3 regions of the Pseudomonas sp. Marseille-QA0332 genome follow, and region 2 is predicted to be linked to each of the others. Evidence: predicted binding sites of a transcription regulator. Region 2 holds the regulator's gene; each other region holds the start of a gene.
What was found. The regulator FliA, encoded in region 2, starts transcription of late flagellar genes. The targets are predictions, from matches to a motif close to CTAAAGTTTNNNNNNNNNNNGCCGNTAA.

Region 1 (4,846 bases), 500 kb from region 2:
GGCTCGAGCGCGAGGACACGACCAGGGCAGGCGTCGACCTCCTGGAGCGTGCCGCAAGCCCAGCAGCGCTGCAGCTGCCACTGATGGAACTGGCTACCGGGGATGGATTGCCGGAAACGATGACCATCGTGCTGTCCGGCGCGGATACGCAGCGGACGATCGAGACACATGTGCTGCGCGCGGTGGGCCTGCCGGCGAGCCGGCATCATCGCTGGGTGGTCTACAACATGGACCGTCAGACACGCATATGCATATCGGTCGACCCATTATCGACGACCCGACAGGCGCCGCCCTCCTGAGCCGGCACCTGCCGAGGCGCGCCAATGCAAAACCCCGGCATGGCGCCGGGGTCATTTGGCTCGACGTCGTCGAATCAGAGCAGCGAACGGCCTTTGTTGGCGGCGATACGCATGCGCAGCGCATTGAGCTTGATGAAGCCGGCCGCGTCTTCCTGGTTGTAGGCGCCGCCATCTTCCTCGAAGGTCGCGATGTTGGCGTCGAACAGCGAGTCGTCGGACTTGCGGCCCACGACAACGACATTGCCCTTGTACAGCTTCAGGCGCACCACGCCGTTCACGTTGACCTGCGAGGCGTCGATCATCTGCTGCAGCATCAGGCGCTCCGGGCTCCACCAGTAGCCGGTGTAGATCAGGCTGGCGTACTTGGGCATCAGCTCATCCTTGAGGTGAGCGACTTCGCGGTCCAGGGTGATCGATTCGATAGCCCGGTGCGCCTTGAGCATGATGGTCCCGCCGGGAGTTTCGTAGCAGCCACGCGACTTCATGCCGACATAGCGGTTTTCCACGATATCCAGTCGGCCGATGCCGTTTTCGCCGCCGATGCGGTTGAGCGTGGCCAGTACCGTGGCGGGGCTCATATCGACGCCGTCGAGCGCGACGATATCGCCATTGCGGTAGGTCAGCTCCAGGTAGGTTGGCTGGTCGGGGGCCTTCTCCGGAGAGACGCTCCAGCGCCACATGTCTTCCTCGTGCTCGGTCCAGGTATCCTCCAGGACCCCGCCTTCATAGGAAATATGCAGCAGGTTGGCATCCATCGAATAGGGCGATTTCTTCTTGCCATGGCGCTCGATCGGGATGCCATGCTTCTCGGCATAGTCCATCAGCTTCTCGCGCGACAGCAGGTCCCACTCGCGCCATGGCGCGATGACCTTGACGCCCGGCTTGAGCGCGTAGGCGCCCAGCTCGAAGCGAACCTGGTCGTTGCCCTTGCCGGTCGCGCCATGGGAAATGGCATCGGCGCCGGTCTCGTTGGCGATCTCGATCAGGCGCTTGGCGATCAGCGGGCGGGCAATGGAAGTACCGAGCAGGTACTCGCCTTCGTACACCGTGTTGGCACGGAACATCGGGAAGACGAAATCTCGCACGAACTCTTCGCGCAGGTCATCGATGTAGATTTCCTTGACGCCCATGGCCTGCGCCTTGGCGCGAGCGGGCTCGACTTCCTCGCCCTGGCCCAGGTCGGCGGTGAAGGTCACCACTTCGCAGTTGTAGGTGTCTTGCAGCCACTTGAGAATCACCGAAGTATCAAGGCCGCCGGAATACGCCAGTACGACCTTTTTTACGTCCGCCATGCCATCACTCCACGGGGTTGTACGGAAAGGGCCCGATTCTACCGGGCTTGTGGGTGATTTTACAGTAGGGCGACAGCTTGTGATGCCAAAGCGACAAGGTTTTTCCGGCAGGTTTTCGCTACGGCCGTGTCACGGTTCGCCAGGCCGAGGCGACCTGGCAGTGCTGGCGGTCTGCGCTGGTGTCGATGCACCAGCCTGCTGCGCCCGCTCGGCCGGTCCACCTGCAGGTGCCGCGCCTTCCACCGGCCCTTGGACCGCGGCAACCCGATCCAGCTCGAGGCTCACCCGTCGGTTGCGCGCCCGGTTGGCCGAGCTGTCGTTTCGGGCGAGCGGATAGCGCTCACCGTGAAAGCGCACCACGATGTCGGCTTCCGGCACGCCATGGGCCTTGAGGTAGTCGGCCACCGCCAGGGCGCGGCGGCGGGAAAGCTCGCGATTGGTCAAGCGGTTGCCGCTGTTGTCGGAGTGGCCGTCGAGCTCGACCCGGTTAACCGTCGGGTCGGCCTTCATGTAGGCCAATACCACGTCCAGCCGGGCCTTGGCCGACGCATCCAGCTCGGTGCCGCCGCCAGGGAAGCCTACCTGGGTCTGGCGGACCTGGTCGTAGTTCATCGGCAGCAGCTTGCCCGCGCAGGCCTGGTAGTCACCATAGGCCTTGGCGAAGCTTACCGGCAGTACCCGCACCTCCATTGCCTGGCCACCTTCGCCGGCCCGGTTGCGCACCACCGTGCTGCGACCGTCGAGCAAGCCGTTGATCAGGCGGCTGGCTTGCCCCTGGGAGGAGCTGAAGAGCACTCCATCACGGGCCAGGCGCACCGTTCCCAGACTGATGTCGGCCCGCCCGGGCTGCCAAGGCGCGGCAGCCGCCAGCAGAGTGGCCGGACCTGCACCCAGGGCGTTGCCGGCCGAACGCAGGCGAAAGACTGGCCCTTCGCCGGCACGGCGCACGAACTCGCCGCTGCCGAAGCCCTCGATAGGCTGGGTCAACCGACACTCGAACTGATCGCCTTCGACTGTCCAGGCGATGTTTTCCATGCGGGTCTGGAAGGTCAGTGCCGTCGCCGGCAGGCTGGCGAACAGGCTGAGCAGAACTAGATGACGACGCACGAGCGGCTCCACGGGATGATCACGGCTACCTCCGGGCTATCGGCGTATCGGCGCAAAACTTGACCGGTTGCACGGCAAACCTTGCCCTTGCAGGCGCGCAAGGCTGCAAGGCAGTGCTCGCATCGGGGTTTTCCGGTAGCATTGCTGCCTGAGTTCGACCCGCCTGGAATTCCCAATGTCCGATCGCCTGACCCTCCTGCGTCCCGATGACTGGCATATCCACCTGCGCGATGGCGCGGTGTTGCCGCATACCGTCGGTGACGTGGCGCGCACCTTCGCCCGTGCCATCATCATGCCCAACCTGGTACCCCCGGTGCGCAACGCCTGCGAGGCGGGCGCGTACCGCGAGCGCATCCTGGCCGCGCTGCCGGCCGGTAGTCGCTTCGAACCGCTGATGGTGCTGTACCTCACCGACCGCACCAGCCCGGATGACATCCGCGCCGCCAAGGCCAGCGGCTTCGTCCATGCAGCCAAGCTCTATCCGGCCGGCGCGACCACCAATTCCGACTCGGGCGTGAGCAGTATCGACAATATCTTCCCCGTCCTCGAAGCGCTGGCCGAGGCAGGCATGCCCTTGCTGGTGCACGGCGAGGTGACGCGCGCCGAGATCGACGTATTCGATCGCGAAAAACGCTTCATCGACGAGCACCTGCGCCGCGTGGTCGAGCGCTTCCCGACCCTCAAGGTGGTGTTCGAACACATCACCACGGCGGATGCCGCGCAGTTCGTCCGGGAGGCCCCGGCCAACGTCGGCGCCACGATCACCGCGCAGCATCTGCTATACAACCGCAACCACATGCTGGTCGGCGGCATCCGCCCGCATTTCTATTGCCTGCCGATCCTCAAGCGCAATACGCATCAGGTAGCCCTGCTCGAGGCGGCCACCAGCGGCAACAGCAAGTTCTTCCTGGGTACCGATTCGGCTCCGCATGCTCGTCACGCCAAGGAGTCGGCCTGCGGCTGCGCGGGCTGCTACACCGCCTATGCGGCCATCGAGCTGTATGCCGAGGCGTTCGAACAGCGCGGCGCGCTGGACAAGCTCGAAGGCTTCGCGAGCCTGCACGGCCCGGCGTTCTATGGCCTGCCGGCCAACACCGATACGATCACCCTGGTTCGCCAGGAATGGACCGCGCCTGAAAGCCTGCCCTTCGGCGAGCAGACGGTGATACCGCTGCGCGCGGGCGAGAAGCTGCGCTGGCGTCTGCTGGAGGAAAACGCGTGAGCGAAGACCGCTACGAAGAAGACCAGGACGGTCAGGCCGCCGGCCCGCGCCACCCCATGGCAGAACGCTTCCGTGGCTATCTGCCCGTGGTGGTGGATGTCGAGACCGGCGGTTTCAACAGCGCCACCGATGCGCTCCTGGAAATCGCCGCCGTGACCATCGGCATGGACGAAAAAGGTTTCCTGTTCCCCGAACACACCTATTTCCATCGGGTGGAGCCGTTCGAGGGTGCCAACATCGAACAGGCGGCGCTGGAATTCACCGGCATCAAGCTCGATCATCCGCTGCGCATGGCGGTGAGCGAAGAAACCGCCCTGACCGACATCTTCCGTGGCGTGCGCAAGGCACTCAAGGCCAACAGCTGCAAGCGAGCGATCCTGGTCGGGCACAACAGCAGCTTCGACCTGGGTTTCCTGAACGCGGCGGTAGCCCGTACCGACCTCAAGCGCAATCCATTCCACCCCTTCTCCAGCTTCGATACCGCTACGCTGGCCGGCCTCGCCTACGGGCAGACGGTACTGGCCAGGGCGTGCCAAAGCGCCGACATCGATTTCGATGGACGAGAAGCACACTCGGCGCGGTACGACACGGAAAAGACCGCCGAACTGTTCTGTGCCATCGTCAACCGCTGGAAAGACATGGGCGGTTGGCGCCACTTCGACGACTGACGCCAGTGCAAAAAAACCGGCCCATGGGGCCGGTTCTTTCATGCACGGCAATACCGGGATTCACAGCTTGCCGGCATTCTCGCTCAGGTAGGCAGCGACACCTTCCGGCGAAGCGGTCATGCCTTTGTCGCCTTTCTTCCAGTTGGCCGGGCAGACTTCGCCGTGCTCCTCGTGGAACTGCAGGGCGTCGACCAGGCGCAGCAGCTCGTCCATGTTGCGGCCCAGCGGCAGGTCGTTGATGATCTGCGAGCGGACGAC
Region 2 (4,846 bases):
GTCCGATCCGCGCCATGCTTTCGCGGTTCGGGCGCCTGGCGGTACCCAACCTGCATGTGCTGGCGTACCAGGAAATACCGGATAACAAGCAAGTCACCATCGTTGCCACCGTGGGCCCGAACGGCTGAGGTAGTGGGTTATGCAAGTGAAGCGTTTTTTCGCCGCTGACATGCGTCAGGCCATGAAGCTGGTCCGTGACGAGCTTGGCTCCGATGCCGCCATCATCGGCAACCGACGCATCGCTGGCGGCGTCGAGCTGACCGCTGCGCTGGATTACAAGCAGTCGGCGCTTGCGCCACGGGTGCCGAACATCGAGCTCGAGCAGGAGCTGCGCAAGACCCAGTCGCGCATCGTCACCGCCCAGGCCGAGCTCAATGGTCGCGGCGAGGACGACGAGGCCGGCGGCAACCGCCAGTTGTTCGCCGGGCTGCCGCTGACCGCCTCGGAGCCGCTGCAGCAGCCGCATGTCGAGCCCAAGCCGTCCGCCACGGCGCCCGCGCCGGCGCCGGTCGACCCACGGCTGTTCGATGCCATGCGCTCGGAGCTTTCCGGCCTGCGCGAGTTGCTCGAAGTGCAGCTCGGCTCGCTGGCCTGGAGCCAGTTGCAGGGCAGCAAGCCGCAGCAGGCCAATATCTGGCGGCGCCTGCAGCGCATCGGCCTGTCCGGTGCACTGAGCCGCGAGCTGCTCGAACTCACCGCCGAGATCGCCGAGCCGCGACAGGCCTGGCGCATGATCCTGGCGCACCTGGCACGTATGATCGAAGTACCGCAGGTCGAGCCGATGGAAGAGGGCGGCGTGATCGCCCTGGTCGGCCCGGCCGGCATGGGCAAGACCACCACCCTGGCCAAGCTGGCCGCGCGCTATGTGCTCAAGTACGGCGCGCACAATCTAGCGCTGGTCAGCATGGACAGTTTTCGCATCGGCGCACAGGAACAGCTCAAGACCCTCGGCCGGATTCTCAACGTGCCGGTGACCTACGTCGATCCGGGCGAATCGCTGGTCCAGGCGCTCGAGCCGCTGATGCGCAAGCGCGTGGTGCTGATCGATACCGCCGGCCTGCAGGCCAGCGATCCGGCGCTGCGCATGCAGCTGGAGTCCCTGGCCGGACGTGGTATCGCCTCGAAGAATTACCTGGTGCTGGCCACCACCAGCCAGAAGCAGGTGCTCACCGCCGCCTACCACAGCTACAGCCGCTGCGGCCTGGCCGGTTGCATCCTGACCAAGCTCGACGAAACGGCGAGTCTCGGCGAAGTGCTGAGCCTGGCCATCAGCCATCGGCTACCGGTGGCCTATCTGACCGATGGACCACGCATCCCCGACGACCTGCACCTGCCGCGCAAGCACCAGCTGGTCAGCCGCGCGGTCAGCGTGCAGTTACAGGACGAGCCCAGCGACGAGGCCATGGCCGACATGTTCGCTGATCTCTATCACAGCCCGGGCAAGCGTGCAGGTTGAATTCAATGCATATCACCTCCATCCAGGGGGCTTCCAGCCCACGATGGGCCAGGCAGGCGCGGTACCGCGCCTGGTCCGGGTCCCAGCGAGACAAGGTAAATAACAGACATGGGTAGCATGCATCCCGTACAGGTGATCGCCGTGACCGGCGGCAAAGGTGGCGTGGGCAAGACCAACGTTTCAGTGAACCTGTCGCTGGCACTGGCGGAGCTTGGCCGCCGGGTCATGTTGCTGGACGCCGACCTTGGCCTGGCCAACGTCGACGTGCTGCTGGGCCTTACGCCCAAGCGCACCCTGGCCGACGTGATCGAAGGCCGTTGCGAGCTGCGCGACGTGCTGCTGCAGGGGCCGGGCGGGGTACGCATCGTGCCGGCCGCCTCCGGCACCCAGAGCATGGTGCACCTGGCACCGGCCCAGCACGCCGGCCTGATCCAGGCCTTCAGCGAGATCGGCGACAACCTCGACGTGCTGGTGATCGATACCGCCGCCGGCATCGGCGATTCGGTGGTCAGTTTCGTCCGCGCGGCCCAGGAGGTCCTGCTGGTGGTGTGCGACGAGCCGACCTCGATCACCGACGCTTATGCGCTGATCAAGCTGCTCAACCGCGACTACGGCATGAACCGCTTCCGCGTGCTGGCCAACATGGCGCAGAGTCCCCAGGAAGGGCGCAACCTGTTCGCCAAGCTGACCAAGGTGACCGACCGTTTCCTCGACGTCGCCCTGCAGTATGTCGGTGCCGTGCCGTACGACGAGTGCGTGCGCAAGGCGGTGCAGAAGCAGCGCGCGGTCTACGAGGCGTTTCCTCGCTCCAAGTGCGCGCTGGCCTTCAAGGCCATCGCGCAGAAAGTCGATAGCTGGCCGTTGCCCGCCAATCCACGCGGGCATCTGGAATTCTTCGTCGAGCGTCTGGTGCAGCCCACCAGCGTGGGTCCGGTACTATGAGCGCGAGCGGATTGAAGATGTACGGCAAGGCGTCGCGCGACGCCCAATACGAGCTGGTCGAGCGCTACGCGCCCTTGGTCAAGCGGATCGCCTACCACCTGCTGGCGCGCCTGCCGGCGAACGTCCAGGTCGAGGACCTGATCCAGGCGGGCATGATCGGCCTGCTCGAAGTGGCCAACAAGTACGATGCGAGCAAGGGTGCCAGCTTCGAGACCTATGCCGGTATCCGCATCCGCGGCGCCATGCTCGACGAAGTGCGCAAGGGCGACTGGGCCCCGCGTTCGGTGCATCGCAACACCCGCATGGTTAGCGACGCGATACGCGCGGTGGAGTCGCGCAGCGGCCGTGACGCTAAAGATCATGAGGTCGCTGCCGAACTCCAATTGAGCCTCGACGATTACTACGCGATCCTCAACGATACCTTGGGTAGCCGCCTGTTCAGCTTCGACGACCTGTTGCAGGACGGCGAGCACGAAGGCCTGCACGAGGACGGCGCCAGTGCCCAGGCCGAACCCTCGCGCGACCTGGAAGACGAACGCTTCCAGGCGGCGCTGACGGATGCGATCGCCAACCTGCCCGAGCGTGAACGGCTGGTGCTGGCGCTGTACTACGACGAGGAGCTCAACCTCAAGGAGATCGGCGAGGTGCTGGGAGTCAGCGAATCGCGGGTCAGCCAGTTGCACAGCCAGTGCGCGGCGCGCTTGCGAAGCCGCCTGGGCGAATGGCGGGCGCGCTGAGAAGTCGCGGGCTGCAAGAAAAAGCGAATTGTGTTGATGGGGGGAGCGACGCTCGCACAAACGACGCTCGCCAGCTTGCAGCTCCCCAAGAATGAAGTGCGCGCTCGGCGCCGAGCGTGTTTGAGACTGCCTGGAGGCCTAATTGAACAAAGACATGAAAATCCTCATCGTGGACGATTTTTCGACGATGCGGCGGATCATCAAGAACCTCTTGCGTGATCTGGGTTTCACCAATACCGAAGAGGCCGATGATGGCACCACGGCGCTGCCGATGTTGCAGAACGGCCACTACGACTTCCTGGTGACCGACTGGAACATGCCCGGCATGTCCGGCATCGACCTGCTGCGCAAGGTGCGCGCCGACGAGCGGCTCAAGGCCATGCCGGTGCTGATGGTCACCGCCGAAGCCAAGCGTGACCAGATCATCGAGGCGGCCCAGGCCGGGGTCAACGGCTATGTGGTCAAGCCTTTCACGGCACAGGTGCTCAAGGAAAAAATCGAAAAGATCTTCGAGCGCGTCAACGCTTGAGCAGTGCAGAGGGCGCCATGGAGTCAAAGCAAACGTCTCTCGGGGAGTTCGAAACGACCCTCAAGAAGCATGCCCAGGAATTGGTCGAGAGCCTCGAGCGAGGCCGTTTCGGCGAAGCGGTGCAACTGATCCACCAGCTGAACCAGACCCGCGATCGTGGCTTGTATCAGGAAGTCGGCAAGCTCACGCGCGAGCTGCACAGCGCGATCGTCAACTTCCAGATCGACCCGCGCACGCCGCAGGCCGAGGAAGTGTCGCAGATCACCGACGCCACCGAGCGCCTGGCCTATGTGGTCAAGCTGACCGAGGGAGCGGCCAATCGCACCATGGATCTGGTGGAAGCCAGCACCCCGGTGGTCAACGAGCTGGCCGCCCAGGCGCAGGCGCTGGGGGGCGACTGGCAGCGGTTCATGCGGCGGGAGCTGGATGCCGCGGAGTTCCGCGAACTGGCCCGGCGCGTCGACGCTTTCCTGGCGCGCAGCGCCGAGGGTAACCGCAAGGTCAGCGGGCATCTCAACGACATCCTGCTGGCGCAGGATTACCAGGACCTCACCGGGCAGGTCATCAAGCGGGTCACCGCGCTGGTCACCGATGTCGAAAGCAACCTGCTCAAGCTGGTGCTGATGGCCAGCCAGGTCGATCGCTTCGCCGGCATCGAACATGACCATCAGCAGCTGCGCGCGGAAAAAGATCAAGAAAAACATCCGACTCGGGGTGAAGGTCCGCAGATTCATGCCGATAAGCGTGAAGACGTCATGTCCGGCCAGGACGATGTCGATGATCTGCTGTCCAGCCTTGGTTTTTAAGGAGCACCTTTGATGAGCTTCGGCGCCGATGAAGAAATCCTTCAGGATTTCCTGGTAGAAGCCGGCGAAATTCTCGAGCAACTGTCCGAGCAACTGGTCGAGCTGGAAAGCCGACCGGATGATGCCGACCTGCTCAATGCCATCTTTCGCGGTTTTCACACGGTAAAGGGAGGCGCCGGCTTTCTCCAGCTCAATGAGCTGGTGGAGTGCTGCCACATTGCCGAGAACGTCTTCGACATCCTGCGCAAGGGCGAGCGGCGCGTCGACGCCGAGCTGATGGACGTGGTCCTGGAGGCGCTCGACACGGTCAATGGCATGTTCGGGCAGGTCCGCGAGCGCAGCGAAGTGACCCCGGCCACGCCCGAGCTGCTGGCGG
Region 3 (4,846 bases), 2.0 Mb from region 2:
TGGGTGATCACTTCCTTGTCCCTGGTGATGCCCAGGCTCTCGAGCACCTGCGGCATGTCCCGGCGAATGCGCAGGTCATCTGCGGGGTCCATGCCGGCGGTCCATTCGAAATTGACCGCGCCCGGCACGTGCCCGCCCTTGGCCGCGAGCACCTTTTCGCCACGGTACTCGCCCGGGCTGCGGGCATCCCAGACGACCAGATCGGCCGCGCCCAGGCGGCTTTGCAGGTACTCGCGGGTAGCGGTCGGCTCGCCGTCGATCTGCAGGCTCACCGGGGTCGCGAGGCTGGCCGGGACCTGGGTGGTCAGCCGGTCGGTCGGCCAGCCCTGGATGCCGCCATTGAGGTAGTGGTAGTGCTTGTGTCCGATCACGTCGAGGAGCCAGATGAAGCGGCCTGCCCAGCCGCCACCTTCGTCATCGTAGACGACATAGACGGCATCCTCGCGATGCCCGAGTTCGGCGAACAGCCTTTCCAGGTCCGCTTGCGCGGGCAACAGCCCCGGCGCCGGCGGCAAGCCAAGCTGGGTGCGCTTGGGATCGACGAAGCGGGCGCCTGGCACATGACCGCTGGCGTAGCGCTGTGCGCTGCTCAGGTCGACCAGGATCAGCCGTGGGCTGGACAGCCGCGGCAACAGGTCGGCCGGTTCGATCACCAAGGGCAAGCCGGAAAAGTCGGTCATCGGCAGTCTCCAAGAAAGATGGATCGGCGATTGTAGCGCAAGGCTCAGGCCTTGCGGTTGCCAAACGTGGCCAGGGCACGCTCCAGGCACTGGCTGGTCCTGCTGAAGGCCTGCACCCCTATGTCGGCCAGGGGACGACCGTCCTGGTCGGCGATGACCAGCATCAACACCTGGCCATTGACCGCCAGCGAGCGCAACAGCACATGTTCGCTGCGCCAGAGCGCCTGCAGAGACGCCGGTAGCGAGGCGCTCAGGCGGGCGTGGTTGTCCGGCGTCAGGCGCAACTGCGCGGCCTGGCTCATCAGGCGCTGCAGCACGGCGCCTTGCTCCAGTGGCAGGCTCAGCCTTGCTGCCTCCCGTGCCAACCCGGCGCTCTGCAGGACCCGCAGGCACTGGTTGGGCTTGTCGAGGGTCAGCAGCATGACGCGCTGCATGCCACAGGCCAGCAAGGCTTCCCGAGCCTGGTTGCCCAGGTGCACGGCGTTGGTGAAAGGGCTGGGCTGGGCGAGCAGTTCGCCGCACAGCTTGCGCCAGTGTTCCAGCTGCTGTGGCGAAGGCGGCTCGGGAGCCAGCATGTCCGGGTGCGGGCGACGCTGGTGCCATGGCCAGAGCAATGCCTCGGCCGGGTGGAACAAGGCCTTGCGCGCGTGTTGGCGCGCGCTGGCGGCAGCTTGCTGGTGGACCTGCTGACGAACATCGTCGAGCGAAGTCTGCAGATAGAGGCTGGTAAGCAGCTGCCAGCGCAGCAGGTGCGGGTTGTCCCAGCCCACCTGGGCCGCCAGTGCCAGGCCGTTGGCCAGCATCACGGTATTGGCCGGCTGGTTGAACCAGCGGCGCAGGGCCGGTTCCTCGTCCAGACGCCGCTGCTGGGTGAGCACTTGCGGCTCGCGGGCGATGTCGAGCACCTTGGCCAGTGACTCGCGTTCCTCGATCAGCAAGTGGTAGCCCTGGGTCACCCAGGCGGGCAGGCGCCAATGTCGGGCCAGGGCCTGGCACAGCTCCATGATCCGCACGCCGAACAGTTCGTATTCCACCGCCGCAGCGTTTTCACGCTTGTGGATCACTCGCAGCTCCCAGGCATCGAGCAGCCGGGGATGGGTCATGGCCAGTGGCCAGAGCGGGGCGAGGAACAGCAGGCTGCCCCAGTGGATTTCCTGCCACAGGCGCGCCAGGCGACTGGCGAACAGGCCGCTGGCCTGCTGGCTGGCATGCTGGCTGATCAGCTGGAACTGGCGCAGCACTGGGGGAATATCGTCTGGCTGCAGCGCCGGCAGGCGAGCAAGCAACTGCGCGGTGCGCTCGAGCCCCAGCCGGTTGAGCGCGATTTCCAGGCTCTCGGCCGGTTCGGCCTGGCTGGCATTGGCCCGATGATTGGCCTCGCGCATGACACCAAGGGCCAGCGCGGGACTGTCCTGCATCAATTCGGCAATCTCGCGCAGCGAACGGCGGCTGTCGTTGATGGCCGACAGGACCCGCTCGTGGCTGGGCTTGGGCACGGGCAGGCGGATCCCGTCGAGCAGTTTCACCCATGCATCGAGCGTTGCTGGAGTCTTGGTTTCGCTTGGCATTCTGATATCAGCTCGAACTGGCTTTTCGATTTGACCGGCTTTAGTCTGGCGCGGTTCTGCCGATAAGGAGATGAGCGTCTTCAAGCTCCCGACCCAGACCCCGACAGCAAGTGTTTTGAACCATGGCAAAAATTATCGGCATCATCGTCGTATTCGCGAGCGTGCTCGGCGGCTACGTGCTTTCCCACGGCAAGATCGCGGCCCTGATCCAGCCGTTCGAGGTCCTCATCATCGGGGGCGCTGCCTTTGGCGCGTTCCTCCAGGCCAACCCTGGCTACATGACCATGCATGTGATCAAGAAGTCGATCAAGATGTTCGGCTCGCGCTTTACCCACACCTTCTACCTCGAAGTGCTTGGCCTGGTCTATGAAATCCTCAACAAGAGCCGCCGCGAAGGCATGATGGCCGTCGAGGCGGACATCGAGGACCCGGCCGCCAGTCCGATCTTCGCCAAGTACCCGGCCGTGCTGGCGGACGAGCGCATGACCGCCTACATCTGCGACTACCTGCGCATCATGTCCACCGGCAACATGGCGCCGCACGAACTCGAAGGGCTGTTCGACATGGAACTGCTGAGCATGAAGGAAGAGCTCGAGCATCCCTCCCATGCGGTCACCGGCATCGCCGACGGCATGCCTGGCTTCGGTATCGTCGCGGCGGTGTTGGGCATCGTGGTCACCATGGCCTCGCTGGGCGACGGCGACCAGGCCTCGATCGGCCTGCACGTAGGCGCGGCACTGGTCGGCACCTTCTTCGGCATTCTCGCCGCCTATGGTTTCTTCGGCCCGCTGGCTACCTGCCTGGCCCACGATGCCAAGGAAGAAGTGAACCTGTACGAGGCGATCAAGGCCTCGCTGGTGGCCTCGGCTTCGGGCATGCCACCGTCGCTGGCCGTCGAGTTCGGACGCAAGGTGCTCTATCCCAAGCATCGTCCGAGTTTCTCCGAGCTGGAACAAGCCGTTCGCGGTCGTTGAGTCATGGAAAACAATCAGCCGATTATCATCAAGCGCGTCAAGCGCTTTGGCGGCGGTCACCATGGCGGCGCCTGGAAGATCGCCTTCGCCGACTTCGCCACGGCGATGATGGCGTTCTTCCTAGTGCTCTGGCTGCTCTCGACGGCCACGCCCGAACAGAAGATCGCCATCGCCGGTTACTTCAAGGATCCGATCGGCTTCTCGGAAAGCGGCACGCCCTATGTCATCGACCTAGGTGGCTCGCCACAGTTGTCGCCGGAGAAGACCATCAACCCCGAGCAGCAGGCCGAGCCCAGTCGCGAGAACAGTGTCCAGCTCGACAAGGAGCAGGTCGAAAGCCTTGCCGAACAGGTCGAGCGCGAGCGTCTGGAGCTGTTGCTGCAAGAGTTGCAGAACAAGGTCGAGGAGAACCCCGAGCTCCAGAAGTTCAAGGACCAGATCCTCTTCGAGATCACCCAGGACGGCCTGCGCATCCAGATCATGGATGCCGAGAATCGCCCCATGTTCGCCTTGGGCAGCGCGCGTTTGCAGCCTTATTTCGAAGATATCCTGCTGGCCATGGCCGATACCATCAAGGCGGTGCCGAACAAGATCAGCATCAGCGGCCATACCGATGCCAAGGCCTATGCCGGCAGCGGCGAGTTCGGCAACTGGGAGCTTTCCTCCAACCGGGCCAATGCGGCACGGCGCGCACTGGTGGCCGGCGGCTATCCGGACGAGCAGGTGGCGCGGGTGGTCGGCTATGCCTCGTCCTCGCTGTTCGACCGCAAGGATCCGTTCAATCCGGTCAACCGACGGATCGACATCATCGTCCTGACCAAGAAGGCCCAGCGTGACATCGAAGGGGAGCAGGGCGCGCCGGCCCAGCCCGATGCCACGACCCCGCCAGCCGGTGCCGCTCCCGCCGATGCCACGCCGAAGGCTCCAGCCGACAGCCAAGGCGCCCAGGCACCGATGCAGCCGCGGGAACTGAGGCAGAAGCTGAACATCTTCGAGCAAGGCACGCTGAAGCTGGACGAGCCCCGCGAGTGATGTCCTGCCAGGCCGCACTGCTTCGCGCGACCTGGCAGGGGCCTGTCAGTACTCGTCTTCAGGCAGGCTGGCGATGATCGACCGGTAGCTGTTCATCCGCTGCGGTCGAATCCGACCGCCCTCCAGCGCGCCCAGCAGGGCGCAGCCCGGTTCCCGGTCATGCTTGCAGTCGCGGAAGCGACATTTGCCCAGCAGCTCGCGAAACTCGATGAAGCCTGCCTCGACATCGTCGCGGCTGACATGCATCAGGCCGAATTCGCGGATGCCTGGGGAGTCGATCAGGTCGCCGCCATTGGGGAAGTGGTAGAGCCGCGCCGTGGTGGTGGTGTGAGTACCTTGTCCGGACCACTCGGACAGGTCGCCGACCTTGGTTCGCGCCGCGGGGAGCAGGCTGTTGACGAGGGAGGACTTGCCCACGCCCGACTGGCCGACGAATACGCTGGTGCAGCCGTCGAGTGCCTGTTGCAAGCGCTGCATGCCATCGCCATGGTGGGCCGACACCTCCAGCAAGGGGTAGCCCAGCTCACGGTAGACCGATAGCAAGGTCTCGAGCGCTTCGGCGTTCTGCTCGTTCACCAGGTCGGCCTTGTTG

Region 1: ACY8GK_RS20570 (flagellar protein MotY) is a predicted target of FliA. The motif match lies at 2,735-2,762, and genes of this name have one in related genera.
Region 3: motA (flagellar motor stator protein MotA) is a predicted target of FliA. The motif match lies at 2,287-2,314, and genes of this name have one in related genera.

Annotation. Positions count from the first base shown of each region.
Region 1 covers NZ_CM143106.1:4,453,798-4,458,643, reverse strand. The annotation lists gene ACY8GK_RS20580 (hypothetical protein) at 1-299, shown strand, start outside; gene ACY8GK_RS20575 (argininosuccinate synthase) at 374-1,591, opposite strand; gene ACY8GK_RS20570 (flagellar protein MotY) at 1,721-2,698, opposite strand; gene pyrC (dihydroorotase) at 2,874-3,920, shown strand; gene rnt (ribonuclease T) at 3,977-4,588, shown strand; gene ACY8GK_RS20555 (peroxiredoxin) at 4,649-4,846, opposite strand, start outside.
Region 2 covers NZ_CM143106.1:374,247-379,092, forward strand. The annotation lists gene flhA (flagellar biosynthesis protein FlhA) at 1-128, shown strand, start outside; gene flhF (flagellar biosynthesis protein FlhF) at 140-1,456, shown strand; gene fleN (flagellar synthesis regulator FleN) at 1,556-2,398, shown strand; gene fliA (RNA polymerase sigma factor FliA) at 2,395-3,135, shown strand; gene ACY8GK_RS01800 (chemotaxis response regulator CheY) at 3,290-3,664, shown strand; gene ACY8GK_RS01805 (protein phosphatase CheZ) at 3,682-4,470, shown strand; gene ACY8GK_RS01810 (chemotaxis protein CheA) at 4,483-4,846, shown strand, end outside.
Region 3 covers NZ_CM143106.1:2,931,350-2,936,195, reverse strand. The annotation lists gene ACY8GK_RS13650 (rhodanese-like domain-containing protein) at 1-680, opposite strand, end outside; gene ACY8GK_RS13645 (HDOD domain-containing protein) at 725-2,248, opposite strand; gene motA (flagellar motor stator protein MotA) at 2,371-3,222, shown strand; gene motB (flagellar motor protein MotB) at 3,226-4,254, shown strand; gene rsgA (small ribosomal subunit biogenesis GTPase RsgA) at 4,300-4,846, opposite strand, start outside.